DNA from 2 places in the Paenibacillus sp. plas6 genome. Region 2 is predicted to be linked to the other one. Evidence: a T-box and tRNA genes for the amino acid it is inferred to sense, from the RefSeq annotation. Region 2 holds a T-box; the other holds one or more tRNA genes.
What was found. A T-box is a leader RNA that pairs with one kind of tRNA and senses whether it is charged. The one in region 2 lies ahead of thrS (threonine--tRNA ligase), so its partner is inferred to be a tRNA-Thr.
Positions count from the first base shown of each region.

Region 1: it encodes a tRNA-Thr, which carries the amino acid that the T-box ahead of thrS (threonine--tRNA ligase) is inferred to sense. The anticodon was not compared.

Region 1 covers NZ_CM170151.1:2,488,378-2,496,314, reverse strand. The annotation lists gene AC2TDL_RS11280 (response regulator) at 1-837, opposite strand, end outside; partial or broken gene AC2TDL_RS11275 (IS1182 family transposase) at 1,077-2,624, opposite strand; gene AC2TDL_RS11270 (heme oxygenase) at 2,872-3,186, opposite strand; gene AC2TDL_RS11265 (ABC transporter ATP-binding protein) at 3,230-3,811, opposite strand; gene AC2TDL_RS11260 (ABC transporter permease) at 3,924-5,042, opposite strand; gene AC2TDL_RS11255 (PadR family transcriptional regulator) at 5,212-5,733, opposite strand; tRNA gene AC2TDL_RS11250 (tRNA-Leu) at 5,880-5,962, opposite strand; tRNA gene AC2TDL_RS11245 (tRNA-Lys) at 5,969-6,044, opposite strand; tRNA gene AC2TDL_RS11240 (tRNA-Gln) at 6,057-6,131, opposite strand; tRNA gene AC2TDL_RS11235 (tRNA-Val) at 6,142-6,217, opposite strand; tRNA gene AC2TDL_RS11230 (tRNA-Glu) at 6,283-6,357, opposite strand; tRNA gene AC2TDL_RS11225 (tRNA-Thr) at 6,390-6,465, opposite strand; tRNA gene AC2TDL_RS11220 (tRNA-Asn) at 6,469-6,544, opposite strand; rRNA gene AC2TDL_RS11215 (23S ribosomal RNA) at 6,635-7,937, opposite strand, start outside.
Region 2 covers NZ_CM170151.1:556,420-564,356, reverse strand. The annotation lists gene ytxC (sporulation protein YtxC) at 1-479, shown strand, start outside; gene AC2TDL_RS02655 (AIM24 family protein) at 615-1,313, opposite strand; T-box leader at 1,460-1,710, shown strand; gene thrS (threonine--tRNA ligase) at 1,791-3,731, shown strand; gene AC2TDL_RS02645 (hypothetical protein) at 3,822-3,962, shown strand; gene AC2TDL_RS02640 (uracil/xanthine transporter) at 4,029-5,330, shown strand; gene AC2TDL_RS02635 (hypothetical protein) at 5,560-5,751, shown strand; gene AC2TDL_RS02630 (methyl-accepting chemotaxis protein) at 5,975-7,363, shown strand; gene liaF (cell wall-active antibiotics response protein LiaF) at 7,757-7,937, shown strand, end outside.

The DNA of each region.
Region 1 (7,937 bases), 1.9 Mb from region 2:
TATACCGATCATAACTTGTAAATTTAAATATCGATTGATGCTTTTCAACACTTCACCCATTGCTTTTTGAGTGATTTCAACTGCTGTTTGCTCATCATTTTGAGAAAAAACAGAAAGAAGCAGCAAATGATCTGAAAACACAAAAATATGACCTAAACCGTATTTTTCCCAAATTTCACTAGTAACATTATTTATTGCGAATAACTTTAAATCTAGATCTGAAGATTCAGCAAGCGATGAGCTTTTTGTTTGCTTAATTAATTCAGAATGGATCACTTCAATACAAGAAATAATATATAATCTTCCCTGTAAATTAACCTGATATTTTTCAGCTTTCTGAAGTACCTCTTCTTTATTTTGCACACGTGTTATAAGCGATGTTAAAAATTTTTCTTTTACAATCGGATAAGAAAGACGATAATGCTCCTCCAATTGCTTCATGTTACTGTGACGTTCACGTTCTGCCTCTAGCTCAGATAATAACTGTTGAATGGTGCTGACTAGTTCTTCTGCAGTGACTGGCTTTAACATATAAGCATCTACATGAATACGCAGTGCTTCCTTGGCATATTCAAATTCATCCAATCCAGATAAAATTATAATTTTTGTCAGTGGGTATTGTTTTTTTACCCAAGTTGCTAGCTCTAGTCCATTAATGTATGGCATATTTATATCCGTAATTAAAAGGTCTGGTTCAATGCTCTCCAACATTTCAATGGCCTCAGCACCATTTGCGGCAAGTATTGGCTCATTAAACATTTGAGACTTCCAATCAATTTTACTTTTCATTCCTTCTCTGATTTCGATTTCATCGTCTACGAATAAACATGTATACATTTATTATTCACCTCAGTTGGCTAGTTACGTCACTTTTTAACCGTTCAAGTTTTTAACAGTTCAATCAATCTTTATTGTTTTAGCAACCAGTAATGCTTATTCATTTTCTGCTCATTAATAAAAGAGCCTGGGACAAAACTTGTCTCTTAAAACAAGCAAACGGTGAAATCTGTTCAAAGATTTCACCGTTTGCTCATTTTAGGCTCTGTTTTTCTAATGCTATGCTACGTTCGTAGCACATATTTCCTTAAGTTTACTGCCATTAAGGCAAGTCCAATCTCATGCTCAACTTTCCGTTTTCCTCGAACTGAAAAGCGAGTGAAACCTAAATTAGCCTTCAAGAATCCAAAAACTGGTTCTACGTCAATTTTTCGTTGACGGTAGATCTCCCCTGTTTTTTCTCCTGAAAGCTGCTCTCTTACATAGGTTTTTTGTTGTTCCCAACGTGCATTGATCATCAGTTGTCGGTGTCTTCCTTCTTGTGCTTTCGTACATGAGGATCGGAAAGGACATCCTGTACAATCCGCACAAGCATAGATCTTGAATTGTCGCTCAAACCCATCTTTATCTTTGCGTATGGTATAGCGTTGAAACGTTAGTTCCTGTCCATTTGGACAAAGATAACGATCCTTTTCGGCATCATAGTGCCAGTTACTTGTTTGAAATGGATCGGTTTTAGACTTTCTCTTTTGCTCACGCTCATACATCGTATACTTTATTAATGGAACACGCTTGCGCTTCGTGATCACATCCTCATAGTTTTGCTCACTTCCATATCCGGCATCCGCTACGATATAGGTAGGCAAGTCAAAATAATGGGTTTCAATTTCATCAAGAAAAGGAATAAGCGTCTTGGTGTCCGTTGGATTGGAATAGATACCATAAGCCAGTGTGTATTGTCCTTCGGTTGCAATTTGTACATTGTATCCAGGCTTCAATTGTCCATTCTTCATGTAGTCATCTTTCATTCGCATGAAGGTTGCATCAGGATCGGTTTTGGAATAACTGTTGCGCTTTCCGAATCGTTGTTGATGAAGCTTGTACATGTTTTTTCGTTCCATCCAATCACGGACTTGCTTGAGTAGTTGTTTTGGTGCTTTTCGCTTGCTTCGTAATTGTTTTCGTTCACTCGTATCTTCGGATGCTGCGATCTTTTCTGTATAGCTTTCAACCACTCGCTCAAGGTGTTCTGCGATCTCCAGTAAGTTTTCCGTAGAGAGTTCTTGCTCATGTTCAAGCTCTGGAATGATCTTTTGTTCCAATAACTCGTTGTACAGTTGATTCGACTTTTCAATGAGCCGAGCATGATGTTTGTCCACGGCTTTTTTCCATACAAAGGTGAACTTATTCGCATTGGCTTCAATTTTGGTTCCATCAATGAACATCGCTTCTTGGGTAATGATCTTTTCTTCCACTAACTTCGAGCGAAATTGAACGAAGCACTGGCGGAGTAAGTCTTTCATCACAGGATGAACACGGAAACGATTAATCGTACGGTAGCAAGGTTCATAGCCTTGAGCTAACCACATCATCCGAATACTGTCTTTCGTAAGAGCTTCAATTTTACGACCAGAAAAGGCAGATTGAGTGTAGCCGCATAGAATGATCTTGAGCATCATGCGCGGATGATAGGCTGGACAACCGTCACGACGAACAAACGAACGAAACGCTTCATCTGGAATACTTTCGACCAAATGATGAATGGCAAATGCGATATCATGTTTATCTAATTTAACTTCTAAATTTAGAGGCAAAACTAATTGATTCATGTTATAATCTTTAAACATAAGGAACACCTTTCTTTTGAAATTTTTGGGGTGAGATACTTAAATTTTAACAGAAAGTGTTCCTTTTGTATGTAAAAAATGAACTCCTGGCATTCTACTTTGTAGAGCACCAGGAGTTTTCTTTCATTTAGCTGGGTTTTGTCCCAGGCTCGAATATTGCTAATAAATACCTATATAACATACATGAAATTGACAACTGCGTCAATATCAATATGCTCTACAGATTATTTTCTTTATTTTTGGGATGTTAATTAGATTCCGTTGTTGCCGCTACCTTATATTTAATAATCTCACTGCCGAGAATAGGACTATCTCCGTTTGGAGGTCCTTGATTAGCATGTGCTTGTTTGAACAGATCACTATTTCTCCATGCTTCGAATTGCTCGTAGTTTTCCCAGTACATATTTACATCCATAATTTCATAGTCTTCATGCTCGGTTACAAGCACCTCTACCTTATGGAACCCTTCTAAATCATGCAATGGACTTGGAGCAGTAAATCTAGGAGCCATTTTCTCTGCAAATCCTGGTTTTAATTTAATTCGATTTGTTACGATAATCATAACAACACTCCTTAATGCAAAGTAAATTTAATGGAGCAAACGATTAATGTGATAAAACTTTTTCCTTTTGCTGCATTAATATTCCGTCTTCTATACGATAAATCTTATCACAATATGAAAGCAAACGCTCATCATGTGTAACCATAATCGCAGCCTTTTGCCGATCTTTAACTTCTTGTGCAATTAGCTGTACAACCTCATGTGCACGGGCAGTATCAAGGCTAGCAGTTGGCTCATCGGCAAGTAATACAGAAGGATCATTCATAAATGCTCGCGCAATAGCAGTACGCTGTTTTTCACCACCAGAAAGTTGCTCTGGATATGATTTTAATTTATTGCCTAATCCAAGTTTAGTTAAAATTTCTTTTGCTCGCTCAACATCTGCAGCACTTACTTTTCCCTTCATTCGTTTAACAGCTAGCAGTTGATCTGTAGTATTTAAGAAAGGGATCAGGTTGCTCGATTGAAAAATAAAGCCGATTTCATCTAAACGAATTTCAGTAAGCTGCTTAGCATTTAGCTTATCAATAGCTTTGCCATTGATAACGACGCTTCCTGAGCTTGGCTGAAGCAATGCTCCTGCTATAGATAAAAATGTACTTTTCCCTGAACCAGAAGGACCGATTACAGCTACGAATTCACCTTTGTTTAATGAAAAGTCAACGTTTTTAACGCTGTAACAGTTTGTTCCCCTTGTAAATAGGTTTTAGATACTTGTGTGAATGTTAGAATAGACATTATTCAACCCTCCCAATCGCAATAAGCGGATCGATCTTTTTCATTCTGCGAATTGATAAAACGGAACTTAGGGTACATATAATTAGCAAGGCTAGTCCATAAATAATGACTAATTTAGTATCTAAATCAAATGGCATACCAGCTGGGAACACCATAGCAGTTAAATAAGTAATGATTATACCGATAACAATGCTTACCAATGAAAGTAAAAATACTTGCGATACAATCATTTTGCTTAAGAATGATTGACTAGCACCTAGTGCTTTCATAACACCTAGTTGATTTGTTTTTTGCAACGTTAATACATAGAAAAATACTGCTAAGATACAAGCGGAAATTACAAGCAAAAATACTAACATCATTGTTATCGTTCCGCTTTCTTCAATATAACCTGGCATACCTCTTACGGCTGCTCCCTTAGTTACTACCTCAACACCCTTAAAATTAGCTTGAATTTGCTCTGGATCAATATCTTTACCTTGCAACATTATCGCATTAACTGGATTTGAAACATTGTGATCTGAGCCTGGAGCTGCAAAAGCTGCTGTTCTCCACTTTTCCATCGTTGCAAAAACTGCTGGCATATGGTTGTAAGTTTCATTACGTACAAAACCAACAATTGTAAACTGCTCTACAGATCCTTCAATGGAAATTGTATCTCCGATTGCAAAACCTTCATCCTTTAAAGTATCATTTACGATGACGCCCATATTATCGTTAGCGTCAAGCGGCTTGCCTTCTACTATTTCAGGCTCTAAAAAGCTGCCTGGCTGTACTGCGATAATAGTTATATCAGTTTTTAAAACCTCATCGTCAACATTTCTAACAATAGTAGCCGTTAATTGTCCCATTGCAGATGCATCTTCCACATTTGGTTGCTTTAATAGCTCTGTTATTAAATCTTCACTAATAACTGAACGACTCATCGATGAACGTGAGCCTTCCTCAAACATTACATAATTGGCATCAACGTTTTTCATTGTAGCTGCTGCTAAAGTTGATAAGCCGTTACCTAGACCAGATAAAATAAATACTAGCCATGAAATTAAAATTGTGATAACCGCAATCATAACAAATCTCGATTTGCCATGCTGTAGCTCTTTCAATGCTAAATACAATTTTGTTCACTCTTTATATAGTCAGATTTGACTATTCAAGTATAGACTATAATCTGTTTCATTTCAATTATGATTAGTCAAATTTGACGGATTTATACACAAGAGTGACAAAACAATGAAATTTTCCATAAAAGCAAAAAAAGAGCCCTTTCGTTTTATGAAAAGACTCTTATAAATGTTTCTTACCTAATTGTTGTAACGCTTCCTCAAGAAATTGAATTTCTGCCTGAAGCATGATCAGCTTATGTCGTATGACTAAATTAACCCCTTGTGTGGTAACATGCTGAGGAACATTAGTATACTGCTCAATCATTTTTTTATTTTTTTCTAGACGCAGAGTAAGAGACTTTAGCGCTTGCTCTTGTGATAAAAAGTCAATAAACATTAGTCCCACATCACCTTTATAGTGATATGTCTCAGACTCTGTTAAGTTGTCCATAAGCAATTCGAAGAAGTAAGCTCTACCTTTATCATTAATCGCATAAACTTTACGAGGTGGACGGTTGCCCTCTTGCTCATGTTCTATGTCAATATAACCATTCGCATTAAGCTTATCTAAAGTTGCATAAGCAGTTGGTTTTTTCATATCGGTAATGGAGCTTAGATTTTTCTCTATAAAATCATTTATTTGATACCCATGCTGACGCTGGCGCATTAATAGCCCAAGCAATATTAATGATCGTTGTTTCAAACTGCTCAGCTCCTTTCCTTGCGCTTAACCTATTTTCTCTTAAATAAAAAAAAAACGTCAACGTTCATCCTGCAATATTTCACTGCATATTACTCTATAATTACAAAAAAACCACCAGATTTCTCTGGTGGAGTTAATTTTATAAATGGTGCGCGTGGAGGGACTTGAACCCCCACGGTCGCCCGCTAGATCCTAAGTCTAGTGCGTCTGCCAATTCCGCCACACGCGCACAAAATGGTGAGCCATGAAGGACTCGAACCTTCGACACCCTGATTAAAAGTCAGGTGCTCTACCAACTGAGCTAATGGCTCTCAAAGAGAAAATGGCTGGGGATCAAGGATTCGAACCTTGGAATGACGGAGTCAAAGTCCGTTGCCTTACCGCTTGGCTAATCCCCAATATTTATAATGGTGGAGGATGACGGGATCGAACCGCCGACCCTCTGCTTGTAAGGCAGATGCTCTCCCAGCTGAGCTAATCCTCCGTAAGGGATAGTTTATCCAAAAAAACAACATTTATTAAAGCTTTTCAGTAGTGCTTAATTAAAATTGGTGACCCGTAGGGGATTCGAACCCCTGTTACCTCCGTGAAAGGGAGGTGTCTTAACCCCTTGACCAACGGGCCATATTATCTAGCTTGTCCAACCATGAGGAAAATGGAGCTCTCAACCGGGATCGAACCGGTGACCTCATCCTTACCATGGATGCACTCTACCGACTGAGCTATGAGAGCAAATGGCTCCCCGAACAGGACTCGAACCTGTGACAACTCGATTAACAGTCGAGTGCTCTACCGACTGAGCTATCAGGGAACATTTTATCGCTCACAAACAGCTTAAGTAGCTGCCTGAAGGCTTGCACCCTCAAAACTGGATAGAAAGTTTCTCATCTTACGAATCATTTAGGATAAGCCCTCGACCGATTAGTACTGGTCAGCTCCATGCATTGCTGCACTTCCACCCCCAGCCTATCTACCTCGTCGTCTTCAAGGGGTCTTACTACTTGGGAAATCTCATCTTGAGGGGGGCTTCACGCTTAGATGCTTTCAGCGCTTATCCCTTCCGTACTTGGCTACCCAGCGGTGCTTCTGGCGAAACAACTGGTACACCAGCGGTACGTCCATCCCGGTCCTCTCGTACTAAGGACAGCTCCTCTCAAATTTCCTACGCCCGCGACAGATAGGGACCGAACTGTCTCACGACGTTCTGAACCCAGCTCGCGTACCGCTTTAATGGGCGAACAGCCCAACCCTTGGGACCTACTTCAGCCCCAGGATGCGATGAGCCGACATCGAGGTGCCAAACCTCCCCGTCGATGTGGACTCTTGGGGGAGATAAGCCTGTTATCCCCAGGGTAGCTTTTATCCGTTGAGCGATGGCCCTTCCATTCGGTACCACCGGATCACTAAGCCCGACTTTCGTCCCTGCTCGACTTGTGGGTCTCGCAGTCAAGCTCCCTTCTGCCTTTACACTCTTCGAATGATTTCCAACCATTCTGAGGGAACCTTTGGGCGCCTCCGTTACGCTTTAGGAGGCGACCGCCCCAGTCAAACTGCCCACCTGACACGGTCCCTTCGCCCGATTCAGGGCGACAGGTTAGAACTCCGATACGATCAGGGTGGTATCCCAACGGCGCCTCCACACAAGCTGGCGCTCATGCTTCCTAGGCTCCCACCTATCCTGTACAGATCGTACCAAAGTCCAATATCAAGCTGCAGTAAAGCTCCATGGGGTCTTTCCGTCTTGTCGCGGGTAACCTGCATCTTCACAGGTATTAAAATTTCACCGGATCTCTCGTTGAGACAGCGCCCAATTCGTTACGCCATTCGTGCGGGTCAGAATTTACCTGACAAGGAATTTCGCTACCTTAGGACCGTTATAGTTACGGCCGCCGTTTACTGGGGCTTCGGTTCATAGCTTCGGCTTACGCCTAACCATTCCCCTTAACCTTCCAGCACCGGGCAGGCGTCAGCCCGTATACGTCGTCTTACGACTTTGCACAGACCTGTGTTTTTGCTAAACAGTCGATTGGGCCTTTTCACTGCGGCCCCCTCGGGCTATTCACCCTACCGGGGCACCCCTTCTCCCGAAGTTACGGGGTCATTTTGCCGAGTTCCTTAACGAGAGTTCTTCCGCGCGCCTTAGCATGCTCTGCTCGCCTACCTGTGTCGGTTTGCGGTACGGGCACCTTCGTCTCACTAGAGGC
Region 2 (7,937 bases):
TGTACAACTATTTAAATATTGCTGGTTTTATTCAATTTCGCATGCATAACTATAAGCAAGAACTGCGCGAGGTCATTGAATATGCAATTGATGAGTATACATTAGATCAGCAATATGAGGAATTTATGACATTGCTCAAATACTTTGTTCAGCTGCAAGAGACAAAAACGGAGCTAGTTCATCTTGTGCAGCAGGATGGAAACAGTTTTATTCTTTGTGATGAGCATATGAAGCCATTAGAGCTAAAGCATGAGCATGATCGAATTGTTGCCGAGATGCTTGAAACTGAAATTAATATTGAGGATATTGTCATTAGTTCGCTAATTTCTGCCTCCCCACAAAAAATTATCGTGCATGCGAAGCACTATGATTATCAGGTAATTCGTACCGTGAAAGCCATTTTTGGAGAACGAGCACAATATTGCAGTTCTTGTCCAATGTGTAGACATAGTCGAGATGAACGAGTTCCAATTCATTAGTTCATTAACTTAGAAAGTAATAAGGGCAATGCTCTTAATGATATATGAGAAGGAAGTAAAAAAGCCCACTCACTAAATCCTATTAAATGGTGAATTAGTATGAGTGGGTTTTTCACTCCATTATGTACATTACAGCTAGTCATCAGAACGTTGAAAATAAACTTCCTCATAAGGCTGTATAATGACAAAACCATTTCCTTCAAAGCGCATTTGAATTGACTCGCCGCTTCCTCTGCCAATAAAGGTTTTAAAAGATATATCAGTATGAAATTCAGGATTAAGATTGCCAGACCAAGCAATTGTTGCATTAGGGTCAGTAAACACAGGGTTGCCAGGAGTAACGCGAAGCGTCAATGGCTCGTAATGGCTTGTAATGGCAATTAGCCCATAGCCTGAGCAACGAATATTAAAAATGCCACCTGCCATAATACCGGCTATTTTGCGCATTAATTTAATTTCATGTTTAATTGAAGGTTCAAATGCTAACAGATCATTACCATTTACATAAATTGTTTCGTTTTGCAGATTAAGAATAATTATTTTTTTACCTTTGTCTGCAAAATAAACTCTTCCATTGCCCGTAGCTTTCATCAAAGATGCGCCTTCTCCAGTAAAAGCTTTTTTAAACAACGTTCCTAGTCCTTGTTCTAATAAACCTTCTCGTTCAAACTTGACATTGCCAGTGTAAGCAATCATTGAACCTGTCTTTGCCCATACTTGACCATTTAAATTCACTTCTAACATGCGCGGTGTTTCAAGTTCAAAAAAAGACTTCTGCTCCTCATTTTGCTCGGTTTGCGTAATAAATTGTGCAATAGAATATTTCATTATCATTCACCTCTTGAACGAGAACTTGAAATACTATACAAATAATGTATATTATAATAAAGTTCTGGAAAATATAAAATCTTTATTTTCTAGTCATATTAAGAATCTGTTCCTTGACTCCCTATTCCGTTCGCATTATAATATCTTGTATGTAAAAAGCAATGAGGAAGACATGCAACTATGCCGCACTGGCTCAGAGAGAGGAATCGTTGGCTGAAAATTCCTTCCATGATGCACATAGCTGTACCACTTCTTAGCTGTATCGCCGAACGTTGGATTGTCGTTCAATCAGTAAGCAATACCGGTTATCTCCGTTATCAGATGCTATGAGGACTGCAATTTTGATCATTCATTGTAGTTGAAATAGGGTGGAACCACGAGATGATAAGCACTCGTCCCTGTATTGGGATGCGTGCTTTTTTTTGTGTCCCAATAAGCTTAATTTAATAATTATAGAAAATAAAACTAGGAGGAAATCGACAAATGAGTAACATTAACATTACATTTCCAGATGGCGCAGTGCGCGAGTATCCTGCTGGCGTAACAACTGAAGAAATCGCTGCGTCTATAAGCTCAGGTCTGAAAAAAAATGCGATTGCTGGTAAAGTAAACGGTAAAGTGATTGATGTTTACAGACCAATCGAAGAAGATGCAACTGTAGAAATTATTACTGTAGAAAGTGCAGAGGGCTTAGAGGTGTATCGTCACAGTACAGCCCACCTAATGGCACAAGCAATTAAACGTCTATATAAAGATGCAAATGTAAAACTTGGTATTGGTCCTGTTATTGAAGATGGCTTCTATTATGATATTGATATGGATCATTCGTTAACACCAGATGATTTGGTGAAAATTGAGAAAGAAATGAACCGTATTATTGGTGAAAACTTGCCGATTCGTCGTCGCGAAGTTTCCCGTGAAGAAGCACTAAAAATTTATACAGAAATTAATGACCATCTGAAGCTTGAGCTAATTAATGACTTGCCAGAAGACTCCGTCATTACTATTTATGATCAAGGTGAGTTTTTTGACCTTTGCCGCGGCCCTCACTTGCCAAGCACAGGGCGCATTAAAGCGTTCAAACTGCTTAACGTAGCGGGTGCTTACTGGCGCGGGGATTCTAAAAATAAAATGTTGCAACGTATTTATGGTACAGCATTTGCTAAAAAATCGGAGCTTGATGAGCATTTACATTTCCTAGAGGAAGCAAAAAAGCGCGACCATCGTAAACTAGGTAAAGAGCTTAAAATGTTCACCTTCTCTCGTGAGGTTGGTCAAGGTTTGCCGCTATGGCTGCCTAATGGTGCGAAAGTGCGTCGTACAATGGAGCGCTACATTGTTGATTTAGAGGAACGTTTAGGTTATCAACATGTTTACACTCCAGTGTTGGCTAACGTTGAGCTATATAAAATTTCTGGTCACTGGGATCATTACAATGAAGACATGTTCCCGCCTATGCAAATGGATAACGAGGAGCTTGTGCTTCGTCCAATGAACTGTCCACACCATATGATGGTTTATAAAAGTGAAATGCGCTCTTATCGCGACTTGCCAGTTCGTGTTGCAGAAATGGGGACAATGCACCGTTATGAAATGTCAGGAGCATTAACAGGCTTACACCGCGTTCGTGCGATGACATTGAATGATGCTCATATTTTCTGTCGTCCTGACCAAATTAAAGAAGAATTTGCTCGCGTTATTAACTTAATTCGCAAAGTTTATGAAGACTTCGGAATTAAAGAATATCGCTTCCGTTTATCTTATCGCGATCCTCAGGATACTGAGAAATATTTCCCGAACGATGAAATGTGGGAAACTTCTCAACGTATGTTGCGTGAGGTTGTTGAAGAACTAGGCTTGCCATTCTTTGAAGCAGAGGGTGAAGCTGCGTTCTATGGTCCTAAACTAGACGTTCAAATTAAAACTGCGCTTGGTAAAGAGGAAACATTGTCAACTGCACAGCTTGACTTCTTGCTGCCAGAGCGTTTTGAGCTAGAATATATCGGTGATGATGGTAAAAAACATCGTCCAGTCGTCATTCATCGCGGTATCATTAGTACAATGGAGCGTATGACTGCGTATTTGATCGAAAACTTTGCTGGTGCATTGCCGCTATGGCTGTCTCCTGTACAAGCAAAAGTTATTCCAGTATCTACTGTATATGAAGAGTATGCAACTCAAGTCAATGAGCAATTGCTTGATGCTGGTATCCGTGCTGAAAGCGACCTTCGCAATGAAAAACTTGGTTACAAAATTCGTGAGGCACAGCTTGAAAAAGCACCGTATATGCTTGTCGTTGGTGAAAATGAGAAAGCAGCGGGTACAGTTTCTGTGCGTAAACGCGGCGAGGGAGATATTGGTTCAATGCCAATCGCTGATTTTATTGCACTCGTACAAAAAGAAATTGCAACGAAAGCTCAATAATTTTCGATTTTATGCGTGCCAAATATAGGTGCTTCCCAAGTGAATAGTATGGGGAAAAGAAACCATACTATTACTTGGGAGGTGATAGCAGTGGCAAAACGTAATAAGCAACAAGCGCAAGTTGTTAACAAGAATGCTGATGCAGAATTTGCAGAAGAGCCAGGTCAACAACAGCAACACGAAAATGAAAAGCAATCGTTTAAGAAGCAAACTAATAACAATCAACGTTAATGATTACTTAGCAAGGGAGTGTCTAGCGGCACTCCCTTTCATACATATATTCTAGGAATGGTGAATATGAAGCTGCAACATAAAGGAATGACATTTTTTGCTTCAATGCAATGGATGTTTTTTATTTTTGTAAATGTCGTCGTTGTACCAATTTCGATTGGTACCGCATTTGAGCTAACTTCAGGCGAAGTAGTCGTGATGCTGCGCACCTCGCTTATTGTTACGGGATTAGCTTGTATTATTCAAGGCTGGATTGGTCATCGTTATCCGTTGTTAGAGGGGCCATCAGGCATCTTGTGGGGCTTAATGTTAACCCTTGGTTCCTCAGCGCCAACGCTTGGATTGTCGCTTCAGGAAATCGGCGGAGGAATTGCCACAGGTATGCTGCTTGCAGGCGGAGTAACGATCTTGCTTGCGTTATGTGGTGCGGTATCAGCGATTCATCGTATTTTTAAACCGATGGTTATGAACGTATTTTTATTGCTTTTATCTATTCAATTGGCAGTGATCTTTTTTAACGGCATGTTAGGAATTGCTGAGGATGGATCGATAATTATACCGATTACTGTTTTTTCGATAATCATTGCTTTATTTGTCGCAGTATTAAAAATTAAGGGTAATGCTATTATAAGTAATTTTTCATTATTAATTGGAATTATTGTCGGCTGGCCAATTTATAGCTTATTATTTCATAATCAGGCGTCATCAGCGCTAGAATCATCAACAGACGCATTAACAACAGGAGCAAAGCTGATATTTCCGCTTGGTCAACCTAATTTAGAGCTGGGCATTATTATTGTGACATTTATCGCTTGTATGCTGAATATTAGCAATACGTTTGCTTCGATCAGTGCAGCGACATCTCTTTATAAGGATAATCCACAGCATTCGCAATATCGCAATTCTATTTTCTTAACCGGCATCTATAGTGTAGTTGCTTCATTTTTTGGCTTAGTTGCCTACGCACCGTTTGCCTCATCGATTGGCTTTCTAGAAAGCACGCAAATTTATGAAAAAAAGCCATTCTATTGGGGAGGGGCATTCATCGTTCTTTTAGGTGTAGTTCCGTCACTTGCCGTTATGCTTGCAAATCTTCCGATTACATTAGGAAACGCAGTGCTTTTTGTTGCTTATTTGCAATTATTCGGTACAGCCCTAAAAAGCGTAGCACCTTACCAATTTAACTCAGTAACTGTGCATCGGATAGCTGCTCCTGTTTTGCTGGGTGTCAGCATTATGATGGCCGATGAAAAGCTGTTTACTAGCCTTCCTTCATTAATCCAGCCATTAGTAAGCAACGGTTTTTTAATGGGGGTTATACTTTCAATTATTATAGAGGCAGTTATGAAATGGGACGATAAAGAGTAATCAGATAAATCCTTAGAAATGTCCTAATAAGTGTATTTTTCATTCATCTGCTGCTTCCACTGACGTTAAAAATAGCGGTTGTGGCAGATGAAATATACATTAAGCATTGTTGCAAAAAGTTAAAATTTATTACAATTATATTTGTGAAAAAAATCACATATTTTTTCATTCAAATCAGTTATGCTTAAACCATAGAAAGTCTAATACATAAATGATTAAAGAGGTGTTTATGATGACAAAAGAAATGCATAATGAAGTAACAAAATTTTTATTAACAGTTTGCTATCATTGCGAGGATGCACAGCGTTGTAAAACAGAAGAACAGTGCCGAGCATGTATGGCAGACATTTTTGAAGAACTTCATAAAGAGCAGCAACGAGAACAGACAACAGAGGAGTTACTAAAGCAATATGCACTGTAAAAACAAAGTAAACCTAGAAGCTGATTCAATATCTGCTTCTCAAAAGTGAAATAACGATGACTTTAATAGTTAGGAGTCATCGTTATTTTTTAGCATAAAAACACAAAGATTATATCAAATAATGTAATATTGAAAGCGATTACATAACAAGTGATCTACTTTCCTTAAAAAGTCAATTTCTATATAATGTGCTTATATTACAATGGATGGAGGGAAAGATTACATGCTAGGCGTATTTTCATGGGCGAAACAGCGTGAAACAGAACGAGAAAACACGCGGTATATCGATCAAATGAAAGGGCTCTACAATGAATCTATCGTGATCTCCGACCAGTTAGTTGCGGCAGTTGATGAAGTGGATCAAGCCATGATTCAATTAGGAGCAATTGCTGATCAGTCATATCAGCAGGAACAAACATTAAGAAATCATAGTAAGCTTGCAGCAAATAAAATTATACAATCGTTTTCCTCAATTCAAGAGGTATCTGCAGCAGCAGAGCAAATTAGTCATGCCTCTGATCATTTAACAGAGCAAAGTTCGGAAACAAAGCAAGCAACACTTCATTTACAGCAGTCGCTGCAAAAAACAGAAAGTATGATGAATCATCTTAAGCAAAATAATGTCAACATGATTAAACATATACAAGACTTAATCCAGCACACTTCACAAATTTATGAATTGAACAATTTAATTCAATCAATCGTATCGCAAACATCATTGCTTGCCTTAAACGCTTCCATCGAAGCTGCTCATGCAGGCGAATACGGGCGAGGCTTTGCTGTCGTTGCCAGTGAGATTCGCAAGTTAGCAGAGCAAAGTAATGAAACTGTTAAACAGTCCACTGAGCTTGTTGAGCAAATTGAACGAGGAGTAAAGCTTGTTACTGAAGCGGTACAGCAGGAGCAGCAATCGGTCGAGCTTGGTGTTGCAGATATTGCAATTAGTCGGGAACGAATGGATATAATAGCGGAACGAATGGTTGAAGTTGATCAGCTTGTTCATGATATGCGACAGTCCAGTTCAATCCAGACACAAGCAACGAGTGAAGTGATCGAGCAATTGCAGGAAGCAGTAGAGCATGTGAATAAAACGCTTATTGCTGTAGAAGATACATTGAAAATTAATCATGTACAAAGAGAGCAAATTACTAAGCTCGATCGTATTCGCAAAAATATGGGAAAAGCAACCAATGATTTGAAGGAAGCAATTAATCTAGTTGATATTGATCAGGATACTAAAGTAACTAATTCTAGCAGTGAAAATACAATGGTTTGGCTAAAATCAGCTGCACAACACGCTGATATTCGTTCGCTCGATCCTCACATACATAAGGAAAAGTTAAAGGCATTATTGGAGGAGCAACCAGAAGTAGAAGCAATTTGGTCAAATGATAAAGAAGGCGCCTTTATCGTTTCCATCCCTGATGCTGGACTGCTTAATGCTAAAGGACGAGAATGGTGGAAGCGAGCGATCGCTGGTGAAAATTATAAGTCTAATTCCTATGTGTCTGCGATTACAAAGCAACTCTGTCAAACATTATCTGTGCCAATTTATAGTGATACCGGTGAAATTATTGGAGTGCTTGGAGTAGACTTAAGGATAAGCAGCTAAGTGCTCTGAAAGAGAATGGTTTTCAGCACGCTTAATAAACCCTGCTGCTAATGGTAGTTGCCAGTAGGGTTTACAGGCGGAGCACAGCATATTTATAATGCAGAGATCAATTACGATAATTAACTCTTAAATGTTACTGTGTCACCTGCTATTTTTCCTTCCTACGCTATAGCCATTAGCAAATTGCTTCCTCTTATGACTCAGTTTATCCAAGAGATTACAATTGACTCTTTTCTAATTTTGATCTGCCTATCGTTTTATTCATTGAAAGATTGCCTAAGAAATATCAGTCTCTAGACCGAGATCAATTTCAATCGCACGTCGCTATAATAAGCTGTTTTCCTTTGCTATACTTTAAGCATAGACTTAAGGTTGTTGGAAAGGAGAATTACGATGAAGCGTTCTTTTATCGATAAGTATGGCGTATCGCTGCTTGTTATCGCTGTTGGTGTATGGTTTGTTGCAAAGCAGCTTGGCTTTGCTTTTAGTCTAGGAAAATTAATTATGATCGTTGTCGGGATAAGCATTGTTATGTACGGTGTAAAAATGATTAAGCAATCTCGTTCTACTGATG